Regions from separate parts of the Bacillus pfraonensis genome, predicted to be linked through region 2. Evidence: riboswitches for the same ligand, from Rfam matches in the RefSeq annotation. Region 2 holds a riboswitch; the other holds the start of a gene.
The links. A riboswitch is a leader RNA that binds a small molecule or an ion and turns the genes downstream of it on or off. The one in region 2 is predicted to bind cyclic di-AMP.
Positions count from the first base shown of each region.

Region 1: another riboswitch for cyclic di-AMP. It lies ahead of KFD70_RS15970 (APC family permease); the one in region 2 lies ahead of KFD70_RS20135 (signal peptide protein).

Region 1 is NZ_JAHCDO010000014.1:273,845-281,851, forward strand. It holds gene KFD70_RS15970 (APC family permease) at 1-1,809, opposite strand, end outside; cyclic di-AMP (ydaO/yuaA leader) riboswitch at 1,956-2,101, opposite strand; gene panE (2-dehydropantoate 2-reductase) at 2,231-3,163, opposite strand; gene KFD70_RS15980 (GNAT family N-acetyltransferase) at 3,390-3,593, shown strand; gene KFD70_RS15985 (DUF1877 family protein) at 4,273-4,605, shown strand; gene trhO (oxygen-dependent tRNA uridine(34) hydroxylase TrhO) at 4,668-5,642, opposite strand; gene KFD70_RS15995 (Nramp family divalent metal transporter) at 6,182-7,480, shown strand; partial or broken gene KFD70_RS16000 (M23 family metallopeptidase) at 7,523-8,007, opposite strand, start outside.
Region 2 is NZ_JAHCDO010000021.1:51,249-59,255, reverse strand. It holds gene KFD70_RS20160 (thiazole synthase) at 1-24, shown strand, start outside; gene KFD70_RS20155 (thiazole biosynthesis adenylyltransferase ThiF) at 17-1,036, shown strand; gene thiD (bifunctional hydroxymethylpyrimidine kinase/phosphomethylpyrimidine kinase) at 1,053-1,865, shown strand; cyclic di-AMP (ydaO/yuaA leader) riboswitch at 2,147-2,294, shown strand; gene KFD70_RS20145 (hypothetical protein) at 2,388-2,786, shown strand; gene KFD70_RS20140 (hypothetical protein) at 2,803-3,033, shown strand; cyclic di-AMP (ydaO/yuaA leader) riboswitch at 3,297-3,442, shown strand; gene KFD70_RS20135 (signal peptide protein) at 3,544-3,648, shown strand; gene kdpF (K(+)-transporting ATPase subunit F) at 3,645-3,725, shown strand; gene kdpA (potassium-transporting ATPase subunit KdpA) at 3,745-5,409, shown strand; gene kdpB (potassium-transporting ATPase subunit KdpB) at 5,432-7,525, shown strand; gene kdpC (K(+)-transporting ATPase subunit C) at 7,545-8,007, shown strand, end outside.

The DNA.
Region 1 (8,007 bases), on a different contig from region 2:
AGGTACCGTCGTAATAACTACATTTCTCTTATAAAGCAAGAATGCACGAATTAATAAGCTCGACTGGTTATGAAGAATATTATGCCAGCCTTTCTTAGGAATAAATTGCGGTATTACTACAGTAACCCGGTAATTTGATTCACTTGCTTTATATTGAACTGTATCAATAAATTTGGTCAGTGGCTGAATAATACTTCTGTAATGAGAGTGAAGTGTCACCAGTCTAACTTCAGGCTGCCATTTCTTCCACTTCTCTTCAAAATTCTTTTCATCTTCTCTTTCAAATGCAACATATACGGCGATAATTTGATCTGGTGAAAGAGACTTTGCATAATTCAATGAATTTTCTACTACATGAGTCATACCGGCTACAGGAACGATGATTACGTTCCCTTCGATTGGCACAATTGATTCACAAGTTTTAAGGCTTAACTGATCTCCTACTGCTTCATAGTGTTTTTTAATTCGATGGAAAATAAAAATGATAACAGGTAAGAAAACAAGCACAGTCCAAACTTGTGCAAACTTAGTTAAAAAGAACATACTCATAACGATAAAACTAATAACGGCACCTGTTAAATTAATTGTTAATTTCAAAATCCACCCTTGTGGCTTTTCACGAATCCATTTTACTACCATTCCAGTCTGAGATAACGTAAATGGAATAAATACCCCTACTGCATATAGCGGGATAAGATGTTCTGTTTGACCTTGAAACGCAATAATTAAAATAATAGAAGCAATTCCAAGTATGATAATACCGTTTGAATAGCCTAATCGATCGCCTCTAATCGTAAACATTCTTGGAATAAACTTATCTTTCGCAAGATTAACTGCTAATAAAGGAAATGCTGAATAGCCGGTGTTAGCAGCAAGAATTAATATTAAAGCTGTTGTACCTTGTATAAAAAAGTACATAAAATTCCGTCCAAATGTTTGCTCAGCAATTTGTGAAACTACGGTTACTTCTTTGCTAGGAGTAATTCCGTAATAATAAGCTAGATAAACAATTCCAGAAAATAAAACAGCCAGTAAAGCCCCCATCGCCAGCAATGTTTTTGCTGCATTGTTAGGGGCTGGATCTTTAAAGTTTGGAATTGCATTAGAAATTGCTTCAACACCTGTTAAAGCCGAACTACCTGATGCAAATGCTCTTAACAACAAAAACAAACTGATACCAGCAACTGGTGTTCCAATTGGCGTATGCAAATTTGGTGAAACGTGACCAGTTACAATATTATATATTCCTACTCCTATTAATATAAATAATGCTAAAACGAATAAATAAACTGGATATGCTAAAACAGAAGCGGACTCTGTTACTCCTCTTAAATTTAATATTGTAATAAATAATACAAATATAATCGCAATAATTACATTGTGTTCATGTAAACTAGGAAAGGCAGATGTAATCGCATCTGTACCTGCCGATACACTTACTGCAACTGTTAAAATATAATCTACTAATAAGGATCCTCCAGCTATTAACCCTGGATTCACACCTAAATTTTCTTTTGATACTACATACGCTCCCCCGCCGTGAGGATACGCAAAAATAATTTGTCTATAAGATAAAATTAAAGCTGTTAACAGAATTAATACTCCTATTGCAATCGGAATGGAATACCAAAATGCTAACGCACCCACTGTCGCTAAGGCAATTAATATTTGCTCTGGACCATATGCCACTGATGATAAAGCATCAGAAGAAAGAATAGCTAACGCTTTCTTTTTGTTAAGCTTTTGCTCTCCTAATTCGGTTGATTTTAACGGTCTTCCAATTAAAAATCTTTTTATAGATGAAACCACTGCTGTCCACTCTCCAATAATTTTGTACGAACAATTCTTTGCTAGTTAAAGCTAATAAACTATCTTTTCAGAAAACAAAAAAATGTCTACAAGCCATAACAAATAGACTTGTAGACATCAATTTTTTTGTCGCACAAGCTCCACCTTCCTTCTCAATATAACGCTTACGAGGTTAGCTGTCGGATTCGGGCCTATGAGTAGCCCTACCTTTTTCAAGGATTCACCCCTTGGATTATGCAATAATCCATAAAAACGGGTCCCCCGTACCATGCGGTTTCAGCGATTTAGAAATTTGAAACTGTGGATTATAATACTCCTTTATTTTAAAAAAGTAAACAAAAATTTTCACCCGCCGAATACAAAAAGGATAGAAAAGTAATGATACTTTTTCTATCCTTCAATCATTTCGGTGCTATAAAAACTATACCGGTTCTTTATTTAAAGTCATTTCTTCATATACTTTTAAATTTTGATAGACCGCTTTCAATAATGGTGCATCTACACGAAGTTGTTTTGCTAATTTTAATAAATATCCTTGCAAATGTTCTCCTTCAATTAACGAACCTTTTTCCATATCTCGCTGCATAGATGACTTCATATCATAAGAAATTTTATCAATTGTCTTCATATGTTCCTCAACAATATTTTCTTGAATCGGAGCACCAAATACTTTCATAATCTGTGCTGATTCTTCAAATACACTTCGAAGAAAATCGCGGCCACCATCACTTTCGCGAATCGGTCCTATCGGTGCATGCATTAACGTCGTCACACCTGACATTACTGTAATAAATAAATATTTATGCCACATATCTCGCAAAATATTTTCACTTAGAACAAAACTCGCTTTCGTTCCAGTTAATACTGTAGCAATTTGTTGTATCCTTGCTGAATCATGGTGTTTCATTTCTCCAAACACAAGTCTATCAGCAACACTGGTTTGTACGACTTCTCCTTCATCGTTTAAAGTTGTCTCTATAAAACATAAACCACCACTAACCTTTTCCTCACCAAACTCCTGTTGTAAAAGTGATAAATGAGCAATACCGTTTAGTAGCGGAATTATAACTGTATGATCACCTACAAACGGCTTCAAATCTAGTATTGCTTCTTTTAAGTGATATGCCTTTGTTGAGAATAAAATTACATCAAATGGAGAAACGACATCTTCTTTCGTTACTAATTTGGGTTGAAATGAAAAATCTCCATTCGTACTCCGAATAACGAGACCTTTTTCTTCTAATTGTTGTTTTCGCCTACTACGAACGAGAAAAGTGACATCTTCCCCCTTTTCTACTAAACGTCCACCAAAATATCCTCCGACGCCTCCAGCTCCTAATACTAAAATACGCATATAAAACTCCTCTTTTCCAAACATGAAAATTTTACATCCTTGTAGCATAACTATATTATACATCTGATCCATCAAACAAACAGAAAATTCAACTTTTTAACAAAAGTTAAGGGCTATATACTATATAATATTATTCATTATGTTATTAACGAATAGATTAGTCACATTTCAATTTATGTATTATACACTTAGTAAAAACTTGTATAGTTAGAAAGGATGAGAAGAAATGCAATATCCAATGTTCTTATCTAAGAGATTAACCATACGCCCATTTGAATTAAATGATGCTCCTAAAGTTCAAGAATTAGCAGGAGATAAAGAGGTGGCGAAAACTACTACAATTATTCCTCACCCTTATCCAGATGGCTGGGCAGAAGAGTGGATCCCCTCTACCCATACAGCTATGGATAAGGGGGACAGCTTTCACTAAAAACCCTGCCTCTTCTAAAGTCATGCAAAAATTGGGATTGACACAAGAATGAACATTTAAACAAAGTTGTTTGTACTGGGAAGTATATGAAGATACTGTTGTTTACGGTTTAACAAGATCTGATTATAACAAGAGTAAGTAGCTGCTCTTCTTTTTAGCAAATATCAATAATACGAAAATGGAGATTTTTGATTCATTACTTGTTCAATATGAAATCTAACTACTAATAAAGTGAAACTTTAATTAACGAGACTAAGAAAATATCTTCATAAAAAATAAAAATCCAAAAAAAACCATAACATCCTTATAACAATTAAGTTTTAGCTTCTTAATGAATAATTATAAAAGGAGTAAGTCAAAAAATTTTATGACCTACTCTTTTATTTAAACACTTTTCTTGTGTTGATTCACCAGAAGTAATCTGTATTTCCTCATCCCTTAAAAAGGAGTTGAAATACCCTTTCCTCCCCTTATTTTCAAAGTACTTATTCTATCCATACCTATAAAAAATGATATACTAAATTCAAAATCTTTAGAGGAGCTGGCTATTATGGGGATGATTGGACAGTATATATTAGTTACAGATGAAGAATTAAGTAAAATCAAAACCAATGAGTTAGATATTTATTTTAAAGAAGCTGAGTTAGATATCGATAAGTCATGGTAATTACTCCATTTTATTTTATGTGGTGAAATTGGCGGAGGCGAACCACCACTTGGACATGTCGTACCACTTAATGATTCCATCATAGATAACGATTCTCTCGGTACGTTTTATCTTACAGCTAGTGAAGTCGAAGAGGCTTATTCTGCAATACAAGATTTAAACAAATCTGATTTCAACAACATGTTCAACTTTCAAGAATTAATGGATGAACAACTTTATCCACTTGTTGAAGATGATGGCCCAGATGAAATATTAGAATATACCTATAGTTACTTTTTAGAAATTCAAGAACTATATGAACAAGCTGCTGCAAACAAGCAATGTGTAATCTTTTTCATTATCTAAATAGAAATAAAAAACGGATCCTCTCTTTTACGAGAAGATCCATTTTTTATTAAAGTGAACGATTATCCTAATTTCACTTGATTTTCTTCTTCAATTTTTGCTAATGCGATAGCCACTTGCTCTTCTGTTAACTCATGTTCTTTCACATAACGGTTACGCGGGTGGACACGACATTCGTGTGAGCAAGCACGTAAATATTTCGCCTCATTTTCTTCAGAACATAGAATCTGTTTGTTACATTCTGGGTTTGCGCAATTTACATAACGCTCACATGGTTCTTTTGTAAAGTGGTCTTTTCCAACAATAACATGTTCTTTTTGGTTCACTGGTACACCAATACGCTCATCAAATACGTAACATTGACCATCCCAAAGTTCACCTTGTACTTCTGGATCTTTTCCGTATGTTACGATTCCGCCATGAAGCTGACTTACATCTTCAAACCCTTCACGAACTAACCAGCCTGAAAACTTCTCACAACGAATACCGCCTGTACAATACGTTAAAATCTTTTTACCTTCGAGAATTTCTTTATTTTCTCTAATCCAATCTGGTAATTCGCGGAAAGAGTGAATATCAGGTTTAACTGCACCTCTAAAATGACCTAAATCGAACTCATAGTCGTTTCTTGCATCAATGATAACTGTATTTTCTTCTTGCATTGCTTCATAAAACTCTTTTGGTTCTAAATACTTACCTGTTGTTTCTTTCGGATTGATATCATCTTCTAGGCGAAGTGTAACAAGCTCTGACCGAGGACGCACATGCATTTTTTTGAACGCATGCTCATCCGCTTCATCTACTTTAAATACAATCCCTTCAAAACGTGGATCGTTCTTCATTGCTTCCATATATTTCTCTGTTTGTTCAATAGTACCTGAAGCAGTTCCGTTAATTCCCTCTGTTGCCACAAGAATTCTTCCTTTTAACTCAAGTGAATTACAAAATTCTAAATGCTGAGCTGCAAATTCTTCCGGATTCTCAATTGTTGTGTACATGTAGTACAATAACACTCTGTATGGTTTTGGATTTAACATTTTATTTTTACCACCTATCTAAATTCGATATTTTAAAATCATGTATAAGTTAACGATCATATCGGAACATATAAGAATAAGAAAAGATATGTTAACTATTGTTCAAATAACTTTCTCCTATTTACAATGTTTTCCCAGAAGTTAACGCAAATGAAAAACGAGATTACATAACAATCCACTACGGTTGTGATGTAATCCCAATATATTATATAACATACAAATTCGTTTCCAGCAATTAATATGCTGTGAATCCTATTTTACAATTAAAAAACACCCTTTTCCATTCCATATTATAGGTCAACTCTCTTTATTCTCCTACAATTCCAAAAGTTATAACTGTATTTAGGCTTCCTCGTTTATTTTTGTTACATAGTTATTTCGAATGCACCTTTTATTGCGTTAAGTCATATAATTTGCATTAAGGAAACACTTATGTTCAAATAAAAACATCAACTAAAAATATTTAAATGTATTGAAATAACTAATACGAATACATACAATGATTGCATTAAGCTAAGAAACTAAAGGGGAAAACTACTATGAATAAAGCTATAACAAAAGATGAACAAGCTCCTTCACAAAGTACAACAGTTCAATCTGCTCAACTCGCTTTAAGTGGTGAAACAAAAGGAATAAAGAGATTATTACCTTTTCTAGGACCAGCATTCATCGCATCTGTTGCTTATATTGACCCTGGGAACTTTGCTACAAATATTGCAGCTGGATCACAATACGGTTACTTACTACTTTGGGTCATTCTCGCTTCCAATTTAATGGCCGTTTTAATTCAATCACTATCAGCAAAACTCGGGATTGCAACTGGAAAAAACCTTCCTGAAGTCGCTCGTGAGCACTTTCCAAAACCCGTTTCAATTGGCTTATGGATACAAGGTGAACTCGTGATTATGGCTACTGATTTAGCCGAATTTATCGGTGCGGCTTTAGGGTTATATTTATTGTTTGGCATTCCAATGTTACCCGCTGCTTTAATTACCGCAGTTGGATCATTTATTATACTCGAGTTTCAGCGCAGAGGCTTTCGTCCATTAGAAGCTGTTATTACAGGAATGGTCTTTATCGTTGTTGTAGCGTTTGGTGTACAAGTATTTTACGCAAAACCAGAGCTAAGCCCCCTTCTTTCAGGGCTATTTATTCCTAAATTTCAAGGTGTAGATAGTATTTTACTTGCAGCTGGGATTTTAGGTGCAACAGTCATGCCACATGCAATTTATTTGCATTCTGCTTTAACGCAGCGCCGCGTAGTCGGTACAACAGATGAACAACGAAAAAAGATTTTCCGCTTCGAATTCATTGATATTATTATCGCAATGGTGATTGCTGGAGCAATTAACGCAAGTATGCTCATCGTAGCAGCCGCTCTATTCTTCAAAAACGGCTTACATGTTGAAGATTTAGACGTTGCTTTTAATGAGTTTAGCAACTTAGTTGGCCCTGTATCAGCTAGCCTTTTTGGAATTGGATTATTAACTGCTGGTTTATCTAGTTCTTCCGTCGGTACAATGTCTGGTGATATTATTATGCAAGGATTTATCCGTATGCATATTCCTTTATATGTAAGACGATTTATTACTATGATCCCACCTCTTGTTATTATCGCTTTAGGGGTAAATCCAACTTACGCTCTCGTTATGAGTCAAGTCGTATTATCATTTGGGATTGCATTTGCATTAGTACCGCTTATTCTGTTTACAAGTAACAAAAACATTATGGGCGCGCTAGTGAATCATCGTATTACAAATACAATTGCTTGGCTAATTGCTGCGTTAGTTATCGCTTTAAATATTTTCTTACTGTATCAAACATTTACAGGACAATAACAAAAAGGATGTGATACACATTTGTATCACATCCTTTTTGTTTCATTTAGGTGAAATGACATCCCCTATCGATACCTCTTTACCATCCTTCAAACGGACTCCTCCATTTGGCATAGCTGTTCCCTCTATATCTCGAAAATACAATGGTAATCCTTCTGAAAGAAACAAGCTCGTCTTAGATGGATCTTGTCGTTGATGGTGTATATGTAGGTGCGGTTCACTGGAATTCCCTGAATTCCCCACTTTTGCAATCACTGTTCCTTCGTTTATATATTGCCCTTCTTTCACTTGTACTGATCCTTTCTGCAAATGAGCAAGGATTAAGTATGTTCCAGTTTCCTCTAAGCGTAAATATATGTGATTACCTGTCATCGAATCAAAATCATCAGTTCCTGGTTTCAAATCCGGTTCATCATTATGAACCGATATAACTGTTCCCGAAGCCGGAGCTACTACCTCCGCACCATATATACCGTAATCTTCTAACTTCGAGCTTTTTATACCAGCTGGCGGAATGAGAAGGTCGT
Region 2 (8,007 bases):
GAAGGAATGAGTGTAGTTGAATAATCGATATTCTCGCCAAGAGCTATTTTCTCCAATTGGAGAAAAAGGGCAACAAAAGATAGGAGACAAGCATGTACTAATTATCGGGGCGGGAGCACTTGGTAGTGCGAATGCAGAGATGCTTGTGAGAGCTGGTGTTGGCCGTGTAACAATTGTCGATCGCGATTATATTGATTGGAGTAATTTACAACGTCAGCAGCTATATTGTGAGGAGGATGTAGAAAATAATCTTCCCAAGGCTATAGCAGCCCAAAGGCGCTTGCAAGCAATTAATAGTCATGTAACGATAAAGGCTCTTGTCCAGGATGTAACAGCTGAAGAATTAGAAGAGCTCGTTAAAAATGTTGATGTCATGATTGATGCGACTGATAATTTTGAAACACGTTTTATCGTTAATGATATATCACAAAAGTATTCTATTCCGTGGATTTACGGGGCGTGTGTAGGAAGCTACGGTCTTTCTTATACGATTTTACCAGGAAAGACTCCGTGTCTATCTTGTTTATTACAATCCATCCCGCTTGGCGGAGCGACATGTGATACAGCAGGGATCATTTCACCTGCTGTATCTCTCGTTGTTTCTCACCAAGTAACGGAAACTCTTAAACTTTTAGTAGGAGATGATGAGGCACTTAGGGAAGGGCTTGTATCGTTTGATGTATGGAAAAATGAATATTCATGTATGAATGTACAAAAACTTCGAAAACATAATTGTCCTTCATGTGGTGAGGAAGCTGTGTATCCGTATTTAAATAAGGATAATACGTCAAAAACTGCAGTTTTATGCGGGAGAAATACAGTTCAAATTAGACCTCCCCATAAAGAACAATTAGATTTTGAACGGTATAAAGAACTGCTGCGCGATCGTGTAGCTGATTTAATGGTGAATCCATATTTATTATCATTTTCGGTTGAAGATAAGAGACTAGTTGCGTTTCAAGATGGCCGGGTTCTTGTACATGGAACGAAAGATATAGTAGAAGCAAAAACAATTTACCATCGTTATTTTGGATAGGAAAAGGGTGAGTGAGATGAAAGTGAATAAAGCTTTAACAATTGCTGGATCTGATAGCGGCGGTGGTGCTGGGATTCAAGCAGATTTAAAAACATTTCAAGAGCTAGGTGTATACGGAATGACGGTTATTACTGCTATTACAGCCCAAAATACACTTGGTGTGCAAGGTGTATATCCAGTTGCAATAGAAGGGATTCAGGAGCAATTAAATTCTATTGGTACAGATTTAACACCAGATGCTGTGAAGCTTGGTATGCTATTTAGTAGCGAAATTATTAAGGTTGTTGCAGAAAACATTAAAAAATTTGGCTGGAATAATATTGTACTAGACCCTGTTATGATTGCAAAAGGTGGAGCATCTCTATTACAACAAGAAGCTGTGCAAGCATTAAAGGAATATTTACTACCAATTGCCACAGTTATAACTCCCAATGTACCGGAAGCAGAAGTATTAACAGGAATGGAGATTCATAATATAGAAGATAGCAAAGAAGCTGCAAAAGTATTGCACAAATTAGGTGCTCAGTATGTTCTTATGAAAGGTGGACATGCTGAATACCAAGGTAACGAAGTAATTGATTTACTTTTTGATGGTCAGCAGTTTGTTGAATTTAGAAGCGAAAGAATTGATTCAAAACAAACGCATGGTAGTGGTTGTACATTTGCATCTGCTGTAACGGCGGGACTTGCAAAAGGGTATCCGATTGAAGAAGCGGTTCAAGAAGCGAAACAGTTTATTAGCATAGCAATTGAACAGCAATTAAATATTGGAAGTGGTCATGGACCAACGAATCATTTTGCATATAAACGACAAGAAACACGTGTATAAATATTCGTATTCGGAAACAGGAGCTAGCAGGCTCCTGTTTTTGTCGTTATTTGTCGCGCGGTCGATATCCTTTGTCGAATCGCCGATATATTGAAAAAATCGCTGATATATGTTGAGAAACGGTCGATATATTTGGATTTGCGCCGATAAAATTTCATTTGCCAATTTTTCTCTACAGCGCTCTTGCTAAAAATTCTATCTCTCCCGTTTAACGGTCATATAACTGGCTTTTTTGTTGTTTACTTTTTCCATATTTAGGAGTATTATATCAGCCAGAATCTTTTTTTGTAACGCTGAGTCCAATTCATTTGGAGCGGAGGAACCAAATTGTGCATGGTCACTAGGGGTGAATCTTTCATGATGAAAGTAGGGCTACTCTCAAAGTCCGAATCCGACAGCTAACTTCGTAAGCGTCTTGGGAGAGGATGGTGCATGGATGGATATATCGCTTCATCGGTCTGATTAGTATAGGAGAATATCAATCTATATTCGAATTCTTTTATGCTAAGGAGGAAGATGTACATGGATGAGGAAAAAGAATTAACACTCGTTTGTGTAGGGGAAGAAAGTAAAGTAAATAGTTTAAGAAAGTTAATATCTTTTCAAAGTGATTTAATTATTTTTACAGCAAATGAACAAATAGCAGATGAAGTGCGAGCATATGGCTTTGAATCAACGTATTACTGCAATAAGGAACTAAATATAACAAGTATTTGTAACGGAATAAAAAAAGTAATCTTACTAGGAGATGAACTTCCAACGGTTAGTTTCTTTACGGAGCGCATTCGCTTTTCTTTTCAAGCGCCTATTACAGTTGTTACAAGGAATAAACGATATCCCGTAAGGCTCTATGAAACAATTGGAGCTAAATTTGTAGTGTTTACAAATTGTGATAACATTTCTTTTTTATTTTTTGAATAGGGCGGAGGAAGTGAAGATGAAGGTGTTATTACGTGAGGATATAGCAAATCGTTGGGCGGTATCATTGGAGCGAGTTCAAGAATTAGCCATGCAAGATCCTATTTTTCCAGATCCATATATAGTCTTGCCATCGAAAGATAATTTGTATTTAGAAGCGGATATTATTGAATATGAGAAACTGCATGTGGAGCTGTCACAAATTTATACTCGAGGGAGAAATTTACGTTCATTTTTACAAAGAGAATAAGTTTTGAATAGAAAAGAGAGCGAGTTTTAAGTGTTACAAACTATACACTTAAAATCATTCGCTCTTTTTTCTTTCATATTTAAAAGATGATTAATGAAAAAGAAAGGAAAGACAAGGAAACAGATGAGAAAATATTAAAAACCCTTAATGTAAACGCTTAAACGACGGGATATTTTCTTATTTTAGGTAATTTTCCTCTTTACAAGTGAAATAGAGAGGAGTATATTTACATTCATAAATTGTTCATAAAAATTTCCAAAAACAACCTGATATCGCTGAGTCCAATTATTTGGAGCGGGGGAACCAATTTTGTGCATTGTCACTTGGGGTGAATCTTTCATTACGAAAGTAGGGCTACTCTTTAGGCCCGAATCCGACAGCTAACCTCGTAAGCGTTTGGAGAGGAGGTTTACTTTTGTGTTGTTCATTTTTGAACACTGAGTAGAGCCTCAGTGTTCTTTTTTTGATAGGTAAATGGTAAATTTTAACATTTTGAAATGAGGGATTGGAATGCTAGATGTAGTGATAATCGGAATCTTTGTTGTATTAGTAGCATCGATGATAGGGCTTACGAGCTGGTCAGATAAAGTTGTGAAAGAAGGGAAGCAATCATGATGATTGCCTTATCAGTTATTGTAGCAGCGATTACTGTGTATTTAGTTTATGCGTTATTAAATCCGGAGAAGTTTTAATTAGGGGGAAAAGGCGATGATGGTATGGGTGGCAGCTATCGTAACGATATTATTATTTGTGCTACTAGCGAAACCGATGGGGGCTTATTTAGAAAAAGCGTTTCAAGGTAGTAAAACATTAGAGAAAGTATTTGGACCAATTGAAGGAGTCATTTTTAAATGTGGTGGTATAAAGCAGTGTAATCAGACATGGGTACAATACGCATTAGCGATGTTGTTAACAAATGGACTTATGATTCTATTTGTTTATCTTGTTTTTAGATTGCAAGGTATTCTCCCATTAAATCCAAGTAAAGTGGAGGGTATGGAACCTACACTTGCATTTAATACAGCAATTAGTTTTATGACGAATACAAATTTACAACATTATAGCGGTGAAAGTGGTTTGTCGTATTTATCACAGATGATTGGAATTACGTTTATGATGTTTACTGCACCAGCGACAACATTAGCGTTAGCAATTGCATTTATTCGTGGTCTAGCAGGAAAAGAATTAGGAAATTTCTTCGTTGATTTTGTTCGATCAATTATAAGGGTGTTAATGCCAATCGCATTTGTTATGGCACTTGTATTCATAGCACAAGGAATGCCACAAACGTTCAGTGGCACTGCGGTAGCACATACACTTGAAGGTGCAAAACAGATGATTCCGCGCGGTCCGTTAGCATCTTTAGAATCTATTAAAATGCTAGGGAATAACGGTGGAGGATTCTTTGGGGTTAACTCGGCACATCCTTTTGAGAACCCAACAGCAATTACAAATGTATTACAAATGATGCTTATGATGTTGATTACAACATCAATTCCATTCACATATGGAAGAATGATAGGCAGTAAAAAACAAGGAAGAATTTTATTTGTATCCATGCTCATGATGTTTATTATTGGATTTGGTACAGTTGTAACGGCTGAATTACAAGGAAATCCAGTATTAAATCATTTAGGAATGGATAGTACAGAGGGGAATATGGAAGGGAAAGAAGTTCGATTAGGAACAGTAATGACATCTTTATTTGCGACAGTAACAACTGCTTCTGAAACAGGTGGGGTTAACGCGATGCATGATACATTTACGCCAATTGGCGGGATGTTACCACTTGTGAATATGCTGTTAAATACAGTGTTTGGCGGTGTCGGAGCAGGATTTATAAATGTTATGATGTATGCGATGATTGCGGTCTTTATTTCAGGTTTAATGGTCGGACGTACACCAGAGTTTCTTGGTAAAAAGCTAGAAGGAAAAGAAATGAAGCTAATCGCAGTAACATTATTATTCCAACCATTATTAATTTTGGGTGCATCAGCGATTGCTTTTTCTACAAGTTTAGGCACGGATGCAATTACAAATTCAGGATTCCATGGTATTACACAAGTAATCTATGAATTTACTTCATCGGCAGCAAATAATGGTTCTGGTTTTGAAGGATTAGCAGATAATACACCATTTTGGAATATTTCAACCGGACTTGTGATGTATTTAGCTCGTTTCTTTGGCTTAGTCACAATGCTTGCAGTGGCAGCTTCATTGAAAGAGAAAACATTAGTACCAGAAACAGTCGGAACATTCAGAACGGATAACGGTTTATTTGGTGGAATTTTCGTTGGCACAATTTTTATTGTTGGTGCATTAACATTCTTCCCAGTATTAGTATTAGGGCCAATTGCAGAGTTTCTAACTCTATAAGAAAGAAGCGAGGGGAATAAACATGAGACCAGCTATGGTGAAAGAGAAGTATATACAAGCCGTGCCATCTCCAAAACGAGAAGATGGTGAAATAAGAAGCGCGAAAACAATGGATCGTGATATTGTATCAACTGCTTTAAAACAATCCATTGTAAAGTTAAATCCGAAGCAAATGGTTAAAAATCCAATTATGTTTGTTGTGGAAATTGGCTTTTTCATTACATTGATTTTATCAATTGTACCGAGCTTATCAACAAATGTTCCATTATGGTTCAATATAACAGTTACACTCGTTCTATTATTTACAGTTCTCTTTGCAAATTTTGCAGAAGCGTTGGCAGAAGGACGGGGAAAGGCACAAGCTGATTCGTTAAAACAGTCGAAAAAAGATGTCTTTGCTAATATTGTAAAAGAAAATGGAGAGGTTACGAGAGTTTCAGCATCTAGTTTGAAAAAGGGTGACATCGTTCTTGTGAAACAAGGCGAGATGATCCCAGGTGATGGAGAAGTTATACGCGGTTTAGCATCGGTAGATGAATCCGCTATTACAGGGGAATCAGCCCCAGTAATGAAAGAAGCGGGCGGCGATTTTTGTTCTGTGACAGGCGGAACGATGGTTGCGAGTGATGAAATTACGATACAGATTACAAGTAATCCAGGTGAGTCGTTTTTAGATAAAATGATTTCGTTAGTCGAAGGAGCAACACGTCAAAAAACGCCAAATGAAATTGCGTTAAATACAGTACTAACTAGCTTAACATTAATCTTTTTAATTGTAGTTGTCACACTGCCGTTATTTACGAATTATTTAGGTTTTCAAATTGATACATCGATTCTCGTTGCCTTACTTGTTTGTTTAATTCCAACAACAATTGGTGGATTGTTATCTGCGATTGGGATAGCTGGGATGGATCGTGTCACAAAGTTTAATGTACTTGCAATGAGCGGGAAAGCAGTAGAAGCAGCAGGGGATATCAATACGATCATCTTAGATAAAACGGGTACCATTACATTTGGGAATCGTATGGCGCATACTTTGTTACCTGCCGGAAATGAAACAATTGAAAAATTAGCAAAATGGGCGGCGCTTAGCTCTGTATTAGATGAAACACCAGAAGGCCGTTCCGTTATTGAGTATGTAAACTCAAAAGGTCTTTCTTACAATGCGTCAGAAGCAGAAACAGGAGAATTTGTTCCATTCAAAGCAGAAACAAGAATGAGTGGTGTTGATTTAAACGATGGAGTAAAGGTAAGAAAAGGAGCTGTTGGAGCGGTCGTTGATTGGGTGCAGTCTCAAGGTGGAACGATTCCGAAAGATTTACATCAAAAGGCAGATTTGATTGCAAAAGAAGGTGGAACACCACTTGCGGTTGCAGCGGGGAATCGTATTTTCGGTTTAATCTATTTAAAGGATACTGTAAAACCGGGTATGCGTGAGCGATTTGAACAACTTCGTCAAATGGGGATTAAAACCGTAATGTGTACGGGTGATAATCCATTAACAGCGGCAACGATTGCCAAAGAAGCGGGGGTAGATGAATTTGTAGCAGAATGTAAGCCAGAAGATAAAATAGCTGTTATTAAAGCAGAGCAAGAAAAAGGAAAATTAGTTGCAATGACGGGTGATGGTACGAACGATGCACCGGCACTTGCACAGGCTGATGTTGGCCTTGCGATGAATAGTGGTACAGCGGCGGCGAAAGAAGCAGCGAATATGATTGATTTAGATTCCAATCCAACGAAAATTATTGAAGTGGTAGCAATTGGAAAACAGTTATTGATGACGCGTGGTGCATTAACGACATTTAGTATTGCAAATGATATTGCGAAGTATTTTGCGATTATACCTGCAATGTTTACAGTGGCAATTCCGCAAATGGAAGCATTAAACATTATGGGGTTACATTCGCCATTTTCAGCCATTCTTTCAGCGCTCATTTTTAACGCAATCATCATCCCAATGTTGATTCCGCTAGCAATGAAAGGAATTTCTTATAAACCGATGAGTTCGAATGCATTGCTCTCGCGTAACTTATTTATTTACGGTTTTGGCGGTGTACTTGTACCATTTATCGGTATTAAACTCATTGATTTAGTCGTTGGACTATTCATTTAATAGAGAAGGGGACATACTCATGACAGAAAAACAAAGTTTCTTAGGACCCGTCGTTCGTTTAACTGGTGTGCTTGTTGTGTTATGTGGATTGATTTATCCATCTGCGGTAACTGGGGTTGCACAAATAACGATGAAGGATAATGCAGATGGAAGTTTAATATATGATAAAGGTAAAGTAATTGGTTCTAAATTAATCGGTCAAGAATTTAAATCTCCAAAATATTTTCAAGGGCGTATATCCAGTATTGAGTATAAAGCAGAAGGTTCTGGATCTAATAACTATGCGCCTTCTAATCCGGAACTACTGCAACGTACAGAACAAAGTATTGAAAAATGGAAAAAAGATAATCCCTCTGTACCAGTAACTGAAGTGCCGATGGATCTAATTACAAATTCAGCTTCTGGACTTGATCCAGATATTAGTCCAAAATCCGCATACGCACAGGTGGATCGTGTTGCGAAAGAAACACAAATTTCAAAAG